3 regions of the Pseudomonas sp. LBUM1662 genome follow, and region 1 is predicted to be linked to each of the others. Evidence: predicted binding sites of a transcription regulator. Region 1 holds the regulator's gene; each other region holds the start of a gene.
The links. The regulator FliA, encoded in region 1, starts transcription of late flagellar genes. The targets are predictions, from matches to a motif close to CTAAAGTTTNNNNNNNNNNNGCCGNTAA.
Positions count from the first base shown of each region.

Region 2: ACA049_RS24375 (flagellar protein MotY) is a predicted target of FliA. The motif match lies at 2,023-2,050, and genes of this name have one in related genera.
Region 3: ACA049_RS00625 (methyl-accepting chemotaxis protein) is a predicted target of FliA. The motif match lies at 1,974-2,001, and genes of this name have one in related genera.

Region 1 is NZ_CP166793.1:1,855,269-1,860,326, forward strand. Features, by position in the region: gene flhF (flagellar biosynthesis GTPase FlhF) at 1-331, shown strand, start outside; gene fleN (flagellar synthesis regulator FleN) at 448-1,278, shown strand; gene fliA (RNA polymerase sigma factor FliA) at 1,275-2,015, shown strand; gene ACA049_RS08280 (chemotaxis response regulator CheY) at 2,183-2,554, shown strand; gene ACA049_RS08285 (protein phosphatase CheZ) at 2,577-3,365, shown strand; gene ACA049_RS08290 (chemotaxis protein CheA) at 3,420-5,058, shown strand, end outside.
Region 2 is NZ_CP166793.1:5,370,021-5,375,078, forward strand. Features, by position in the region: gene ACA049_RS24370 (argininosuccinate synthase) at 1-924, opposite strand, end outside; gene ACA049_RS24375 (flagellar protein MotY) at 1,054-1,959, opposite strand; gene pyrC (dihydroorotase) at 2,117-3,163, shown strand; gene rnt (ribonuclease T) at 3,160-3,837, shown strand; gene ACA049_RS24390 (peroxiredoxin) at 3,996-4,598, opposite strand; gene ACA049_RS24395 (bacterioferritin-associated ferredoxin) at 4,913-5,058, shown strand, end outside.
Region 3 is NZ_CP166793.1:122,410-127,467, forward strand. Features, by position in the region: rRNA gene rrf (5S ribosomal RNA) at 1-74, shown strand, start outside; rRNA gene rrf (5S ribosomal RNA) at 182-297, shown strand; gene ACA049_RS00615 (FecR domain-containing protein) at 600-1,613, opposite strand; partial or broken gene ACA049_RS00620 (sigma factor-like helix-turn-helix DNA-binding protein) at 1,661-1,792, opposite strand; gene ACA049_RS00625 (methyl-accepting chemotaxis protein) at 2,117-3,997, shown strand; gene ACA049_RS00630 (SRPBCC family protein) at 4,124-4,591, opposite strand; gene ACA049_RS00635 (amino acid adenylation domain-containing protein) at 4,614-5,058, opposite strand, start outside.

The sequences.
Region 1 (5,058 bases):
AAATTATCTGGTTTTGGCAACCACCAGCCAGAAACAGGTTCTAACTGCCGCTTATCACAGTTACAAGCGCTGCGGGCTCGCTGGCTGCATCCTGACTAAACTGGATGAAACGGCAAGTCTGGGCGAGGTGTTGAGCCTGGCGATCAGTCATGAATTGCCGGTGGCCTACCTGACCGATGGCCCGCGTATTCCGGATGATTTGCATCTTCCGCGTCGTCATCAGTTGGTCAGTCGCGCCGTAAGCGTGCAAATGCAAGAAGAACCCAGCGAAGAAGCCATGGCTGACATGTTCGCTGATATTTACCACAGCCCGACCAAGCAGGTTGGCTGAGGTACTAATGAACAGTTTTTGTACCTACATCGATGGTCTGCCATGCATTGTTCAGTTTATGAACGCGCAGCCAGTAATGTGGCCTCCGTCTATGCAAGACAAGGTAAAGAAATAACATGGGCAGCATGCATCCCGTACAGGTGATCGCGGTGACCGGCGGCAAAGGTGGCGTCGGGAAGACTAACGTGTCAGTGAACTTGTCCCTGGCTCTAGCTGAGCTCGGCCGGCGCGTCATGCTGCTGGACGCCGATCTGGGGCTGGCGAACGTCGACGTCCTGCTGGGGCTGACACCCAAACGTACCCTGGCCGACGTGATCGAAGGCCGCTGTGAGCTGCGCGACGTTCTGTTGCAAGGCCCCGGCGGTATTCGCATCGTTCCGGCCGCGTCCGGCACGCAGAGCATGGTTCATCTGAGCCCGGCCCAGCACGCCGGCCTGATCCAGGCTTTCAGCGATATCGGCGACAACCTCGACGTCCTGGTGATCGACACCGCTGCGGGTATTGGTGACTCGGTAGTCAGTTTTGTTCGCGCCGCGCAAGAAGTCTTGCTGGTGGTCTGCGACGAGCCGACCTCGATTACCGATGCCTACGCGCTGATCAAACTGCTGAACCGCGATTACGGCATGAACCGCTTCCGCGTCCTGGCCAACATGGCCCAGAGCCCGCAGGAAGGTCGCAACCTATTCGCCAAGTTGACCAAGGTCACGGATCGCTTCCTCGACGTCGCCCTGCAATACGTCGGCGCGGTGCCTTACGACGAAAGCGTGCGCAAGGCCGTGCAGAAGCAGCGTGCCGTCTACGAAGCCTTCCCGCGTTCCAAGTGTGCCCTGGCGTTCAAGGCGATCGCGCAGAAGGTCGACACCTGGCCGTTGCCTGCCAACCCGCGTGGGCACCTGGAGTTTTTCGTCGAGCGCCTCGTGCAACAGACTGCAGGACCCGTCCTATGACAGCCAGTGGCTACAACCTCTACAAGAAGTCGGCACGTGACGCGCAGTACGAGCTGATCGAGCGTTACGCGCCACTGGTCAAACGCATTGCTTACCACTTGCTGGCCCGTCTGCCGGCCAGTGTTCAGGTTGAAGACCTGATCCAGGCCGGGATGATCGGCCTGCTTGAAGTATCGACCAAATATGACGCCAGCAAAGGCGCGAGTTTCGAGACGTACGCGGGCATTCGAATCCGCGGCGCGATGCTCGATGAAGTGCGCAAGGGGGACTGGGCTCCACGTTCGGTCCACCGCAATACCCGCATGGTCAGCGACGCAATTCGCTCGATTGAAGCTAAAACCGGTCGTGACGCTAAAGATCATGAGGTTGCGGCCGAACTCCAATTGAGTCTCGACGATTATTACGGGATTTTGAACGACACCCTGGGCAGCCGGTTATTCAGTTTCGACGATCTGTTGCAGGACGGCGAACACGAAGGGCTGCATGAGGATGGCGCGAGTGCACATCTTGAGCCGTCACGCGATCTGGAAGATGAACGCTTCCAGGCTGCGCTGGCGGACGCGATTGCCAATTTGCCGGAGCGTGAGCGACTGGTGTTGGCGCTGTACTACGACGAAGAGCTGAACCTCAAGGAAATCGGTGAGGTCCTGGGGGTCAGCGAATCGCGGGTCAGCCAGTTACATAGCCAGTGCGCGGCCCGTTTGCGGGGGCGTTTGGGGGAGTGGCGAGCGCGCTGAAGGCAGTGTGGGGACACTGCGAACGAGACCGGTGGGGTGTTGAACTGCACCGGTCGCGATCTGTTGTGCTCCAGACAGTCATCGAATGCATTGCCGGATTGATTGAAATGGCGCGTCCAGGTGCTGGGCGCGTTTAAGACTGCTTGGAGGTCGAATTGGACAAGAACATGAAAATCCTCATCGTTGATGACTTCTCAACGATGCGGCGGATCATAAAAAACCTGTTGCGTGACCTTGGGTTCACCAACACGGTCGAGGCTGACGATGGCACTACCGCCATTCCGGTTCTCAACAGCGGGAGCATCGACTTTCTGGTAACGGACTGGAACATGCCTGGCATGACCGGTATCGATCTGCTGCGCCACGTACGCGCCGATGAAAAGCTCAAGCACCTGCCAGTGCTGATGGTGACTGCAGAAGCCAAGCGCGAGCAGATTATCGAAGCGGCCCAGGCCGGTGTTAACGGCTATGTGGTCAAACCCTTCACGGCCCAGGCGTTGAAAGAAAAAATCGAGAAGATTTTCGAACGCATCGGTTGATCCACTGCGCCACGGGGGAGCTATGGAGCATAAAGAATCTTCACTGGGCGATTTTGAATCGACCCTGAAAAAACACGCGGTCGAACTGGTCGAAAGCCTTGAAAAAGGCAGGTTCGGCGACGCGGTGCAACTGATCCATGAGCTCAATCAGACCCGTGACCGCGGCCTGTATCAGGAAGTGGGCAAGCTCACTCGCGAGCTGCATAGCGCGATCGTCAATTTCCAGATTGACCCGAACATGCCGCAAGCCGAGGAAGTGTCGCAGATCACGGACGCCACCGAGCGCCTGGGGTATGTGGTCAAGCTGACCGAAGCCGCCGCCAACCGCACCATGGACCTGGTGGAAAACGCCACGCCGCTGGTCAACAGCCTGAGCGAAGAAGCCCAGGCGTTGAGCACGGATTGGGGGCGGTTCATGCGTCGTGAAGTCGGGGCTGAAGAGTTCCGCGAACTGGCCCGGCGGGTCGACGGTTTCCTGACACGCAGCAGCGAAGACAATCGCACGGTGTCGAGCAACCTCAACGACATTCTGCTGGCCCAGGATTACCAGGACCTCACCGGTCAGGTGATCAAGCGCGTGACCCAATTGGTCACCGAAGTTGAAAGCAACCTGCTCAAGCTCGTGCTCATGGCCAGTCAGGTAGACCGCTTTGCGGGTATCGAACATGACCGTGATGCGATGCTTGCTGAAAAAGATCCGCAAAAACATCTCTCTCAGGGTGAAGGTCCGCAGATTCATGCCGATAAAAGAGAAGACGTTGTGTCCGGTCAGGACGATGTGGACGATTTGTTATCCAGCCTAGGATTTTAGAGTTTTAGCATTTTAGGTTTTTTAGGTTTTTAGACCTGTAGGAGCACCCCCTTAATGAGCTTCGGCGCCGATGAAGAGATCCTTCAGGATTTCCTGGTTGAGGCCGGCGAGATTCTAGAGCAACTGTCCGAACAGCTGGTCGAGCTGGAAAGCCGACCGGATGATGCGGATTTGCTCAATGCAATTTTTCGCGGTTTTCACACTGTAAAAGGGGGCGCCGGCTTCCTCCAGCTCAACGAGCTGGTGGAGTGCTGTCACATCGCCGAGAACGTGTTCGACATCCTGCGCAAGGGTGAACGTCGCGTCGACTCGGAACTGATGGACGTGGTTCTCGAAGCTTTGGACGCGGTGAACAGCATGTTCACCGAAGTGCGCGAACGCAGTCCGATTACGGCTGCCACGCCTGAATTGCTCGCGGCACTGGCCCGTCTGGCCGAGCCGCAAACGGCTGATGAAGCTGCACCGGTCGCTGAAGTGGTCGAAGCACCTGCCGCCGAAGAATCGGGCGACATCACCGATAACGAATTCGAACAATTGCTGGACTCGCTGAACGCCGTCAAGGCTCAAGCCGAAGCGCCAGCCGTTGCTCCAGTGGCTGCCGCCGATTCCGCGGCCAGCGACGAAATCACCGATGCCGAGTTCGAGTCGTTGCTCGATCAACTGCACGGCAAAGGCCAGTTCGCCGTCGACGCGGTGGCAGCGCCCGCTGCACCGGCTGCCCCGAAAGCAGCAGGCGACAGCTCCGACATCACCGACGACGAATTCGAAGCACTGCTCGACCAGTTGCACGGCAAAGGCAACTTTGCGGTGGATGCGCTGGAATCGGCCATTGCTGCCGTACCTGCTTCGGCTGCGCCCACCGCTAAAGCGGCCGGTGGCGATCTGATCTCCGATCACGAGTTCGAATCGCTGCTCGACGAATTGCACGGCAAAGGCAAGTTCACTGAAGTGGGCACAGGCGCTGTGGTGACTGCTCCAGCCGCCAAGGCAGCTGCGCCGAAACCGGTTGCCAAAGCGCCCGAGCCTAAGGCGGAAGCGCCGAAGCCAGCGGCGGCTGCTGCACCGGCTCCAGCTCGCGCTCCGTCTGCTCCACCACCGGAAAAACCGGCCAGTGAAGCCGAGACCACCGTGCGGGTTGATACCGCGCGTCTCGACGAAATCATGAACATGGTCGGCGAACTGGTTCTGGTGCGTAACCGCTTGGTCCGTCTGGGCCTCAACAGCGGCGACGAAGCCATGTCCAAGGCTGTGTCGAACCTCGACGTGGTCACGGCTGACTTGCAAACCGCGGTCATGAAGACCCGGATGCAACCGATCAAGAAAGTTTTCGGGCGCTTCCCGCGTCTGGTTCGCGACCTGGCTCGCCAGCTCAAGAAAGAGATCAACCTGGAGTTGGTCGGCGAAGAAACCGACCTCGACAAGAACCTCGTCGAGGCCCTGGCCGACCCGCTGGTCCACTTGGTGCGCAACTCGGTCGACCACGGTATTGAAGAACCGGCCGAACGCGAAGCGATGGGCAAGCCTCGCAGCGGCAAGGTGATCCTGTCCGCTGAACAGGAAGGCGACCACATCCTGCTGTCCATCTCCGATGACGGCAAAGGCATGGACGCTGATGTTCTGCGCGGCATCGCCGTGAAGAAAGGCTTGATGGACAAGGATGCAGCCGATCGCCTCAGCGAGTCCGATTGCTTCA
Region 2 (5,058 bases), 3.2 Mb from region 1:
CATCAGCTCGTCTTTGAGGTGAGCCACTTCGCGGTCCAGGGTGATCGATTCGATCGCACGGTGAGCGCGCAGCATGATGGTGCCGCCAGGAGTTTCGTAGCAGCCACGGGACTTCATGCCCACGTAACGGTTCTCGACGATGTCGAGACGGCCGATACCGTGTTCGCCACCGATACGGTTCAGGGTCGCCAGCACGGTGGCCGGAGTCATTTCGACGCCGTCCAGTGCCACGATGTCGCCGTTGCGGTAGGTCAGTTCCAGGTACTGCGCCTTGTCTGGAGCCTTCTCCGGGGAGACGGTCCATTTCCACATGTCTTCTTCGTGCTCGGTCCAGGTGTCTTCCAGCACGCCGCCTTCATAGGAGATGTGCAGCAGGTTGGCATCCATCGAGTACGGGGATTTTTTCTTGCCGTGACGCTCGATCGGGATGTTGTGCTTTTCAGCATAATCCATCAGCTTTTCACGGGAGAGCAGGTCCCACTCGCGCCAAGGGGCGATCACTTTCACGCCTGGCTTGAGTGCGTAGGCGCCCAGTTCGAAACGAACCTGATCGTTGCCCTTGCCGGTGGCGCCGTGGGAAATGGCGTCAGCGCCGGTTTCGTTGGCGATTTCGATCAGGCGTTTGGCGATCAACGGACGAGCGATGGAAGTACCCAGCAGGTACTCGCCTTCGTAAACGGTGTTGGCGCGGAACATCGGGAAAACGAAATCACGCACGAATTCTTCGCGCAGATCGTCGATGTAGATCTCTTTCACGCCCATGGCCTGAGCCTTGGCGCGTGCAGGTTCGACCTCTTCGCCCTGACCCAGGTCAGCGGTAAAGGTCACCACTTCACAGTTATAAGTATCCTGCAGCCACTTGAGGATCACCGAAGTGTCCAGGCCGCCGGAATACGCCAGAACGACCTTGTTTACGTCCGCCATGCCATCACTCCACGGGGTTCTACGGAAAGCCGTGAAGTCTACCGGTCATACGGAATAATTTACAGAGGCGCGACAGCTTATGACGACGAAGCGACAGATTCTGTCGAACGCGCGACGATGACCGGCGAGTCAGGAAGTAGCCGGTGTGCTGCCCGTAGCGACTTGAGGCGCGACTTTCTCGGTCGGCGCTACCCGTTCCAGGCGCACGGCGACCCGGCGATTTTTCGCACGGTTGCTGGCGTTGGTGTTCGGCGCCACAGGATAACGCTCACCGTGGAAACGCATGGTGATCTGCGATTCCTGGATGCCATTGGCCTTGAAATAGTCCATGACCGCCAGCGCCCGGCGGCGTGACAGCTCGCGGTTGGTCAGGCGATTGCCGCTGTTGTCTGAGTGCCCGTCGAGTTCGATGTGATTGACCGTCGGATCCGCCTTCATGAACTCCAGCATCACCTGCAGCTGCGCCTTGGCTTGCGGATCGAGATCCACGCCTTCACCCGGGAAGCCTATCTCGGACTGTTTGACCTGCTCGAAATTCTTCGGCAGCAGTTTCGCAACGCAGCTCTGATAGTCGTTGAAGGCCTTGCTGAACTTGACCGGCAGCAGGCGCACTTCAGACACGCGGCCATCGCCAGAGGAATGCCGGATGACCGGGCTGCGGCCGTCCATCAACCCGCTGATCAGGCGCCCGGCCTGAACCTGCGAACTGTTGAACAAGACGTTGCCGCTGCCGATTCTCACCGAACCCAGGTTGATGTCGCCACGTCCCGGTTGCCACGGCGCAGCGGCCGCCAGCAAGGTCGCGGAACCGCCGCCGATCATCGCGTTGTAGGCTTTGAGACGAAACGTCGCCTGCTCGCCGGCGCGGCGCACGAATTCACCCGACCCGAAATCGGTGATCGGTTGAGTCAGGCGGCATTCGAACTTGTCACCTTCGACCGTCCACTCGATGCTCTCCAGACGCGTCTGGAAAGTGAGCGCCATCGCAGGGAGGCTGGCAAACACACTGAGCAAGGCTAAATAACGCTGGCGCACGGGAGGCTCCACTGGCTTCTACAACAAAAAGACCGATACACATATTTACGGCATACCTGTTGGATATCGGAAGCTTCCTGCAAAACTTGATAGCGAGTGCCTGAGAGAGTCTTTTCCGGTAGCATTCCCCAGAGTTTGACCCGCCTGGAATCCCCTCATGTCCGACCGCCTGACCCTGCTGCGTCCCGACGACTGGCATATTCATCTTCGCGATGGTGCTGTGTTGACCAATACCGTTGCGGATGTCGCGCGCACCTTTGGTCGCGCCATCATCATGCCCAACCTGGTACCTCCGGTGCGTAACGCCGCTGAAGCCGACGGCTATCGCCAGCGGATTCTCGCTGCACGCCCGGCCGGCAGTCGTTTCGAACCGTTGATGGTGCTGTACCTGACCGACCGCACCCAGCCCGACGAAATTCGCGAGGCCAAGGCCAGCGGTTTTGTCTACGCCGCCAAGCTGTACCCGGCCGGCGCGACCACCAACTCGGACTCTGGCGTCACCAGTATCGACAAGATCTTCCCTGCACTCGAGGCCATGGCCGACGTCGGGATGCCCTTGCTGATTCACGGTGAAGTCACCCGTGGCGACGTCGACGTGTTCGACCGCGAAAAAATCTTCATCGATGAGCACATGCGTCGTGTGGTCGAGCGTTTCCCGACGCTCAAAGTGGTGTTCGAACACATCACCACCGCAGACGCCGTGCAGTTCGTCAACGAGGCTTCGGCCAACGTTGGCGCGACCATCACCGCGCATCACCTGCTGTACAACCGCAACCACATGCTGGTGGGCGGGATTCGGCCGCACTTCTATTGCCTGCCGATCCTCAAGCGCAACACCCATCAGGAAGCCCTGCTAGATGCCGCCACCAGCGGCAGCGACAAGTTCTTCCTCGGCACCGACTCGGCACCCCATGCCCAGCACGCCAAAGAAGCGGCTTGCGGTTGTGCCGGTTGCTACACCGCTTATGCGGCAATCGAGATGTACGCCGAAGCCTTCGAACAACGCAATGCGCTGGACAAGCTCGAAGCCTTCGCCAGCCTCAACGGCCCGCGCTTCTATGGCCTGCCGGCGAACACCGATCGCATCACCCTGGTCCGCGATGAGTGGACCGCCCCAACCAGCCTGCCATTTGGCGAGCTGACCGTAATCCCGCTGCGCGCCGGTGAAAAACTGCGCTGGCGCCTGCTGGAGGAACACGCGTGAGTGAAGACCATTTCGACGACGAACAGGACGGTCAAGGCGGCGGAGGTGGTTCGCGCCACCCGATGGCCGAGCGCTTCCGTGGATACCTGCCAGTTGTTGTCGACGTTGAAACCGGTGGTTTCAACTCTGCCACTGACGCCTTGCTGGAAATCGCCGCGACCACCATCGCCATGGATGAAAAAGGGTTTGTGTACCCCGATCACACCTATTTCTTCCGCGTCGAGCCTTTTGAAGGCGCGAACATTGAAGCGGCTGCGCTGGAATTCACCGGAATCAAGCTCGATCATCCGCTGCGTATGGCAGTGAGCGAAGAAGCGGCCCTGACCGATATCTTCCGTGGCATCCGCAAGGCCCTGAAAGCCAACGGCTGCAAACGAGCGATCCTGGTCGGGCACAACAGCAGCTTCGACCTGGGCTTCCTCAACGCTGCTGTCGCGCGTCTGGACATGAAACGTAACCCGTTTCATCCGTTCTCCAGCTTCGATACCGCGACCCTCGCCGGCCTGGCTTACGGTCAAACCGTACTGGCCAAGGCTTGCCAGGCGGCGGACATCGACTTTGACGGTCGCGAGGCTCACTCGGCTCGCTACGACACCGAGAAAACGGCCGAGCTGTTCTGCGGCATCGTCAATCGCTGGAAACAAATGGGCGGCTGGGAAGACTTCAACGACTGATGTGGAGCGAGCCTGCTCGCGATGCAGGCGACGCGGTTTAACATGAAGATCGCGTCATCGTTCATCGCCAGCGAGCCGGCTCCTACAGAGACCTGCGTTTCTTCCGCCCATAAAAAAACCGGCCTCAGCGGCCGGTTTTTTTATGCCTCGAACGTGCCTTACAGCGCAGCAGCGTGCTCGGTCAGGTAAGCCGCGACGCCTTCGGTCGAAGCGGTCATGCCTTTGTCGCCTTTTTTCCAGTTGGCAGGGCAAACTTCGCCGTGCTCTTCGTGGAATTGCAGAGCGTCGACCAGACGGACCAGCTCTTCAATGTTACGGCCCAGCGGCAGGTCGTTGATGATCTGCGAACGGACAACGCCTTTGTCGTCGATCAGGAACGCGCCACGGAAAGCCACGCCGCCTTCGGACTCAACGTCGTAGGCCTTGGCGATTTCGTGCTTGATGTCGGCAGCCATGGTGTAACGGACTTCGCCGATACCGCCATTGTTGACCGGGGTGTTGCGCCATGCGTTGTGGGTGAAGTGCGAATCGATCGACACGGCGATCACTTCAACGTTGCGTGCCTTGAAGTCAGACATGCGGTTGTCCAGAGCGATCAGCTCGGACGGGCAAACGAAGGTGAAGTCCAGCGGGTAGAAGAACACCAGGCCGTATTTGCCTTTGATGGCCGACGACAGGGTGAAGCTATCTACGATTTCGCCATTGCCGAGTACGGCCGGTACGGTGAAGTCAGGGGCTTGCTTGCCTACGAGTACGCTCATTGAATATCTCCTGGTCTATTAACGTGAAGAACTGGGTTCGCGTCAGCCTGCCACCCTCAGGCGACAGCCCTGTGACACGACCCCCTTCGCAAGGACCGACCATCATACACGGCGTATTTGAGCTGTCTTCAACGGTTTTTCATCGACGCCCCAAATAGCCCACCGCGGCAGGTAATGGCAGATCGCTAGATGAAAACCGTTCGTCAGTCATACCCGCTTATAACGCGAAGCTTTCAGAAAGCACTTTGACAATCATTCTCGTTAACATTAAGATCCATCGCAACTGAGTCACCACCAGCGACGGTTCTTAGCTTATGTATGTCTGCCTCTGCACTGGCGTCACCGACGGTCAAATCCGCGATGCAATCTATGAAGGATGCTGCAGCTACAAGGAAGTACGTCAGGCGACTGGCGTAGCCAGCCAATGCGGTAAATGCGCCTGCCTTGCCAAGGAAGTGGT
Region 3 (5,058 bases), 1.7 Mb from region 1:
AACTCAGCAGTGAAACGATGCATCGCCGATGGTAGTGTGGGGTTTCCCCATGTGAGAGTAGGTCATCGTCAAGATTAAATTCCGAAACCCCTATCTGCGTATGCAGGTAGGGGTTTTGTTTTAGTAGAAGTCACCAATTTTGCTGGCACGTTACGACCGTAACGGGCTGGTCACAGAATTTCTTGACGACCATAGAGCATTGGAACCACCTGATCCCATCCCGAACTCAGCAGTGAAACGATGCATCGCCGATGGTAGTGTGGGGTTTCCCCATGTGAGAGTAGGTCATCGTCAAGATTGAATTCCGAAACCCCTGTCTGCTAACGCAGACAGGGGTTTTGTCTTTCTGGGAACCCTAAAAGCATTACCCCAGACTGGCTCACGGTGTCCAGGCCCAAACCACTGAGCGACACCCAGGGCGGTCGAGAACAGCGCCGCGCGAACGGCGTGGCGCAAAATGCAGTGGCCGCAGTGAAACAAGGAAGATTCTTACCGATGACGCGCACAGTCATTGTAGGTTTCCGTAGGAAGTCGCTGAAGTCAGAGTTAAATCGCTTACTGACTAAGCCGGGCGTGCACGGAAAGCCCGCCAAAAAAATTCAGACGTGCCGCTCCAGTATCACCCACCAGCGAGTACGGTAGCGCAACTGCACCGGCAGGGTTTGCGGCAGGATCGCCAGTAGCTTATCGGTGTTCTCCAGACGGAAGACTCCGGACAGCCGCAAGTCGGCAATGTCCGCTGAACACGTCAGATAACCGTGTCGGTAGCGTGCGACTTCATTGAGAAAGTCACCCAGGCGAATGTTGCGGGTAACGATCAGGCCATCGACCCACGCGCCGGCATCCATATCCAGCGGTGGAGCCGGCTTCGCCTGTTTGTGATCGATCAAGTAACTCTGTCCGGCCTGCACCCGTATCGGCTCTCCGCCAGCGGCCCGCGGCGAATGAATCGCGACCAAGCCGCTGGTGACGCTGAGCCGTGTGCAGTCATCGTCCTGACGTAGGATGAATCGCGCGGCCACACCTTCGTACACGCCGTGACGACTTTGCACCCGCAACGGTCGATCAAATGAAGACGCCTCGTCGATCCCGCCGCAGGTCACGATGATTTCGCCGCGCGTCAGTTTGATCAGCCGTTGTTGCGCGGTGTAATCGAGATCCACCGCACTGGCGGTGTTGAGTTCCAGGCGGGTGCCGTCGGGCAATTGGAAGCCGCGGCGCTCGCCCGTGGCGGTGGCGAAGTCGGCGGTCCACTGTTGCCAACCCACCGCATCCTTTCCCAGCCACGCCGCCGAACCCATCAACAATGCACCGGACAGCAGCTTCAGAGCCTGTCGTCGTCCCAATCCCTGGGCACTGTTTTCCAACGTGTTGAAGGCGACTTGAGCGCCGGGCACGGCGCGCAGATTACTGCTCAACTCGGCTTGCAGGGACTGCACCCGCTGCCAGGCTAATTCGTGTTCGAAATGCTCCGCGCGCCAGACATCGCATTGCTGGCGCAGCCTCGGATTAGCTGCGTTGTTGCGCAGTCGCAGCAGCCAATTGATGGCCTGTTTGACCACCTGCTGATGAAGTTCACCGCTTCGGTGCAGTAACGAGTTATCCACAGGCATCACGCTTCATACCGCAAGACATAGAAGTGATACAGCGCATCAGCGAATTAACGTTCCATCGAACGCAGGGACAAACCCATCTGCTCGGCAACCTGCTTGTGGGTAAGTCCATCGCAAAGCGCCAGCACAAAAGCCTGATGCACTTTCGGCTTAAGTCCTGCAAGCATGCGGATGACTGTGCTGCAAACTCAGGAGAGGACATGAACGCGACAGCCTGAACGTCACAAATGATAATTGGTCGCATTGTCATCAAGGGTTACGGAATTTGCAACTGCCGGTCGAACAACTGTCATCACAAAAAGCTATTCAACCGCTCTGGCACACCGTTCGGCGGGAATACCGGGCAAATCCTACAAAGCCCTAAGATTTCTCCGACTGGTGCCGACAGACTGGGGAGACATGCGTGCACCAAAGTAGAGCGGCCGGAGAAAGCCGCCTGCGCTGTTACATGGAATGTTGCACCTGGAACGCATCCCCACTTTTTGCATAAGAAGTCCCATGAAATGAATCTCAAATTCAGCCATAAAATCCTTCTGGCCGCCTCTGGCGTCGTGGTGCTGGCTTTTGCGTTGTTCACTTTGTACAACGACTATCTGCAGCGAAACACCATCCGGCAAAACCTCGAGTCCTCCGTCCAGCAAGCCGGCGACCTGACCGCCAGCAGTGTGCAGAACTGGATGAGCGGCCGTGTACTGGTCCTGGAAAACCTCGCACAGAACGTCGCTCATCAAGGCGCCAGCGCGGACCTTCCAGGCCTGGTTGATCAACCGGCCTTCACCTCTAACTTCCAGTTCACCTATGTTGGCCAGGCCAATGGGGTGTTCACCCAACGCCCCGACGCGAAGATGCCGGACGGTTATGATCCGCGTCAGCGTCCCTGGTACAAACAAGCCGTGGCCGCCGACAAAACCATGCTGACGCCGCCGTATATGGCCGCGGTCGGTGGCTTGGTGGTGACCATCGCCATGCCGGTGAAAAAGAACGGCGAATTGCTCGGTGTCGTCGGTGGTGACCTGAGCCTGGAAACCCTGGTGAAGATCATCAACTCGGTGGACTTCGGTGGCATAGGCCACGCGTTCCTGGTCAGCGCCGACGGTCAGGTGATCGTCAGTCCGGACAAAGACCAGGTGATGAAAAACCTGAAGGACATCTACCCGAACTCTGGCGTGCGCATCGAGAAGGGTAATCAGGACGTCACTCTGAACAAGCAGGACCGCATCCTTTCGTTCACCCCGGTGAGTGGTTTGCCGAATGCCGAGTGGTACATCGGTCTGTCGATCGACAAGGACAAGGCCTACGCGCCTCTGAGCCAATTCCGTACCTCGGCGCTGATCGCAATGTTTATCGCCGTGAGCGTTATTGCGGTGCTGCTGAGCCTGCTGATCAATGTGTTGATGCGTCCACTGACCACCATGGGCCGCGCGATGCAGGACATCGCCCAGGGCGAGGGCGACCTGACCCGTCGTCTGGCCGTGGAAAGCAAAGACGAATTCGGTGAGTTGGGCGGTTCGTTCAACCAGTTCGTGGAGCGGATTCACGCCTCGATTTCCGAAGTGTCCTCGGCGACCCGTCAGGTCCACGATTTGTCGCAACGGGTGATGGCATCATCCAACGCCTCGATCGTCGGCTCCGACGAACAAAGCGCGCGCACCAACAGTGTGGCGGCGGCGATAAATCAACTGGGCGCCGCTACTCAGGAAATCGCCCGCAATGCCGCCGATGCTTCGCAGCACGCCAGCGGTGCGAGCGAGCAGGCGGACGACGGTCGTCAGGTGGTGGAAAAAACCATCCTGGCCATGACCGAGCTGTCGCAGAAAATCAGCCTGTCCTGCACCCAGATCGAAACCCTGAACGCGAGCACCGATAACATCGGGCACATTCTCGATGTGATCAAAGGCATCTCCCAGCAGACCAACTTGCTCGCGCTTAACGCCGCCATCGAAGCGGCGCGTGCCGGTGAAGCCGGTCGTGGGTTTGCGGTGGTGGCGGACGAAGTGCGCAACCTGGCGCATCGCACGCAGGAGTCGGCGGAAGAGATCCATAAGATGATCACCTCGCTGCAGATCGGTTCTCGCGAAGCGGTGACCACCATGAACGCGAGTCAGGTCTCCAGCGAAGAGACCGTCGAAGTGGCGAACCAGGCGGGCCTGCGACTGGTCAGCGTGACCCAGCGCATCGGCGAAATCGACGGCATGAACCAGTCGGTGGCCGCGGCGACCGAAGAGCAGACGGCGGTGGTGGAAACCCTCAACGTCGACGTTAACCAGATCAACTTGCTGAACCAGCAGAGCGTGGCGAACCTCAATGAAACGTTGAAGGATTGCGATGCGTTGTCGTTGCAGGCGAACCGGTTGAAGCAGTTGGTGGATAGCTTCAAGATCTGATGGAGTTCTAACAGACCGCGTTATCGTTCTTCGCAGGCAAGCCTCGCTCCTACAGGGTTTCGATGCCCTTGTAGGAGCGAGACTTGCCCGCGAAAGCGGTAGGAAAGTCACCGCTGAACCAAAGCCCTACACAAACAGCTTCAACACATTATTCATCGCATCATCCGCAAACCCCTGCACAAAATCCTTGAACCCCGGCAACGCCTCAACCCCTCCCTGCGCCGGTTCGGCAATGATGGTCCAGGTCGCCCGCGACTTGCCCACACCCAGCGGTTCAACACTCATCGCCGCCCACAAATTGGCGACGCCCAGCGTGTTGTAAATTGTGGTCCACGTCATGCTCAACGCCTGGTCATCCCGCGAATTGAGTTGCTCGACCACCAGGTTGCCGTCCTTGAAGAATTTCTTGCGCAGCGACGACACGCCTTCGCCCGTCATCTCGATGTGCGACAGCGCCGGAATGAATTGATCGAAGCCGGCAAAATTACCGACCACTGCCCAGACCTGCACGGCATCCGCCGGCACTTCCACCGAAGACACGACGTGGCAGCCTTGCGGGTTTTTGATCAGGGTATCGGGTTGCAGGTTTTTCATGGTTTTGCTCCGGTTGAGTGAATCAGATGAAATTGATTTCTTTGAGGTAGTCGCAGCCACGACGCAGCAGCGCCGGGGATTTTTCCGGGTAGTGCGCGCCCATCTGCCGCACGCCGGCCTGGGCGTTGGCGTGGCCGATCATCGAGATGTCGCCGATGTCTTCCTCGAAGCCGTTGAGGTAGAAACCAAGCACGCCGAACAGCGCGTTGTCAGTGTCAACCCGGCCCAATTGCTGCTGCCAGTCGGCGACGCTGACCATGGAGAATTCCCGGCCAGCCTCACGGAATGACGCGACGTAATCGTCCCAACTCAGGGGCTCGGGGTTGTGCAGGTTGAACACCGCTTTTTCAGGCGAATAACGGCTGGCATGGAAGGCGATAAAGCGGGCGAGAAAGTCCACCGGCATCAGGTCGAAGTTCAGCGCGAATTCCGGCACCTGGCCGAGCTGGATCGAGCCCTTGAGCATC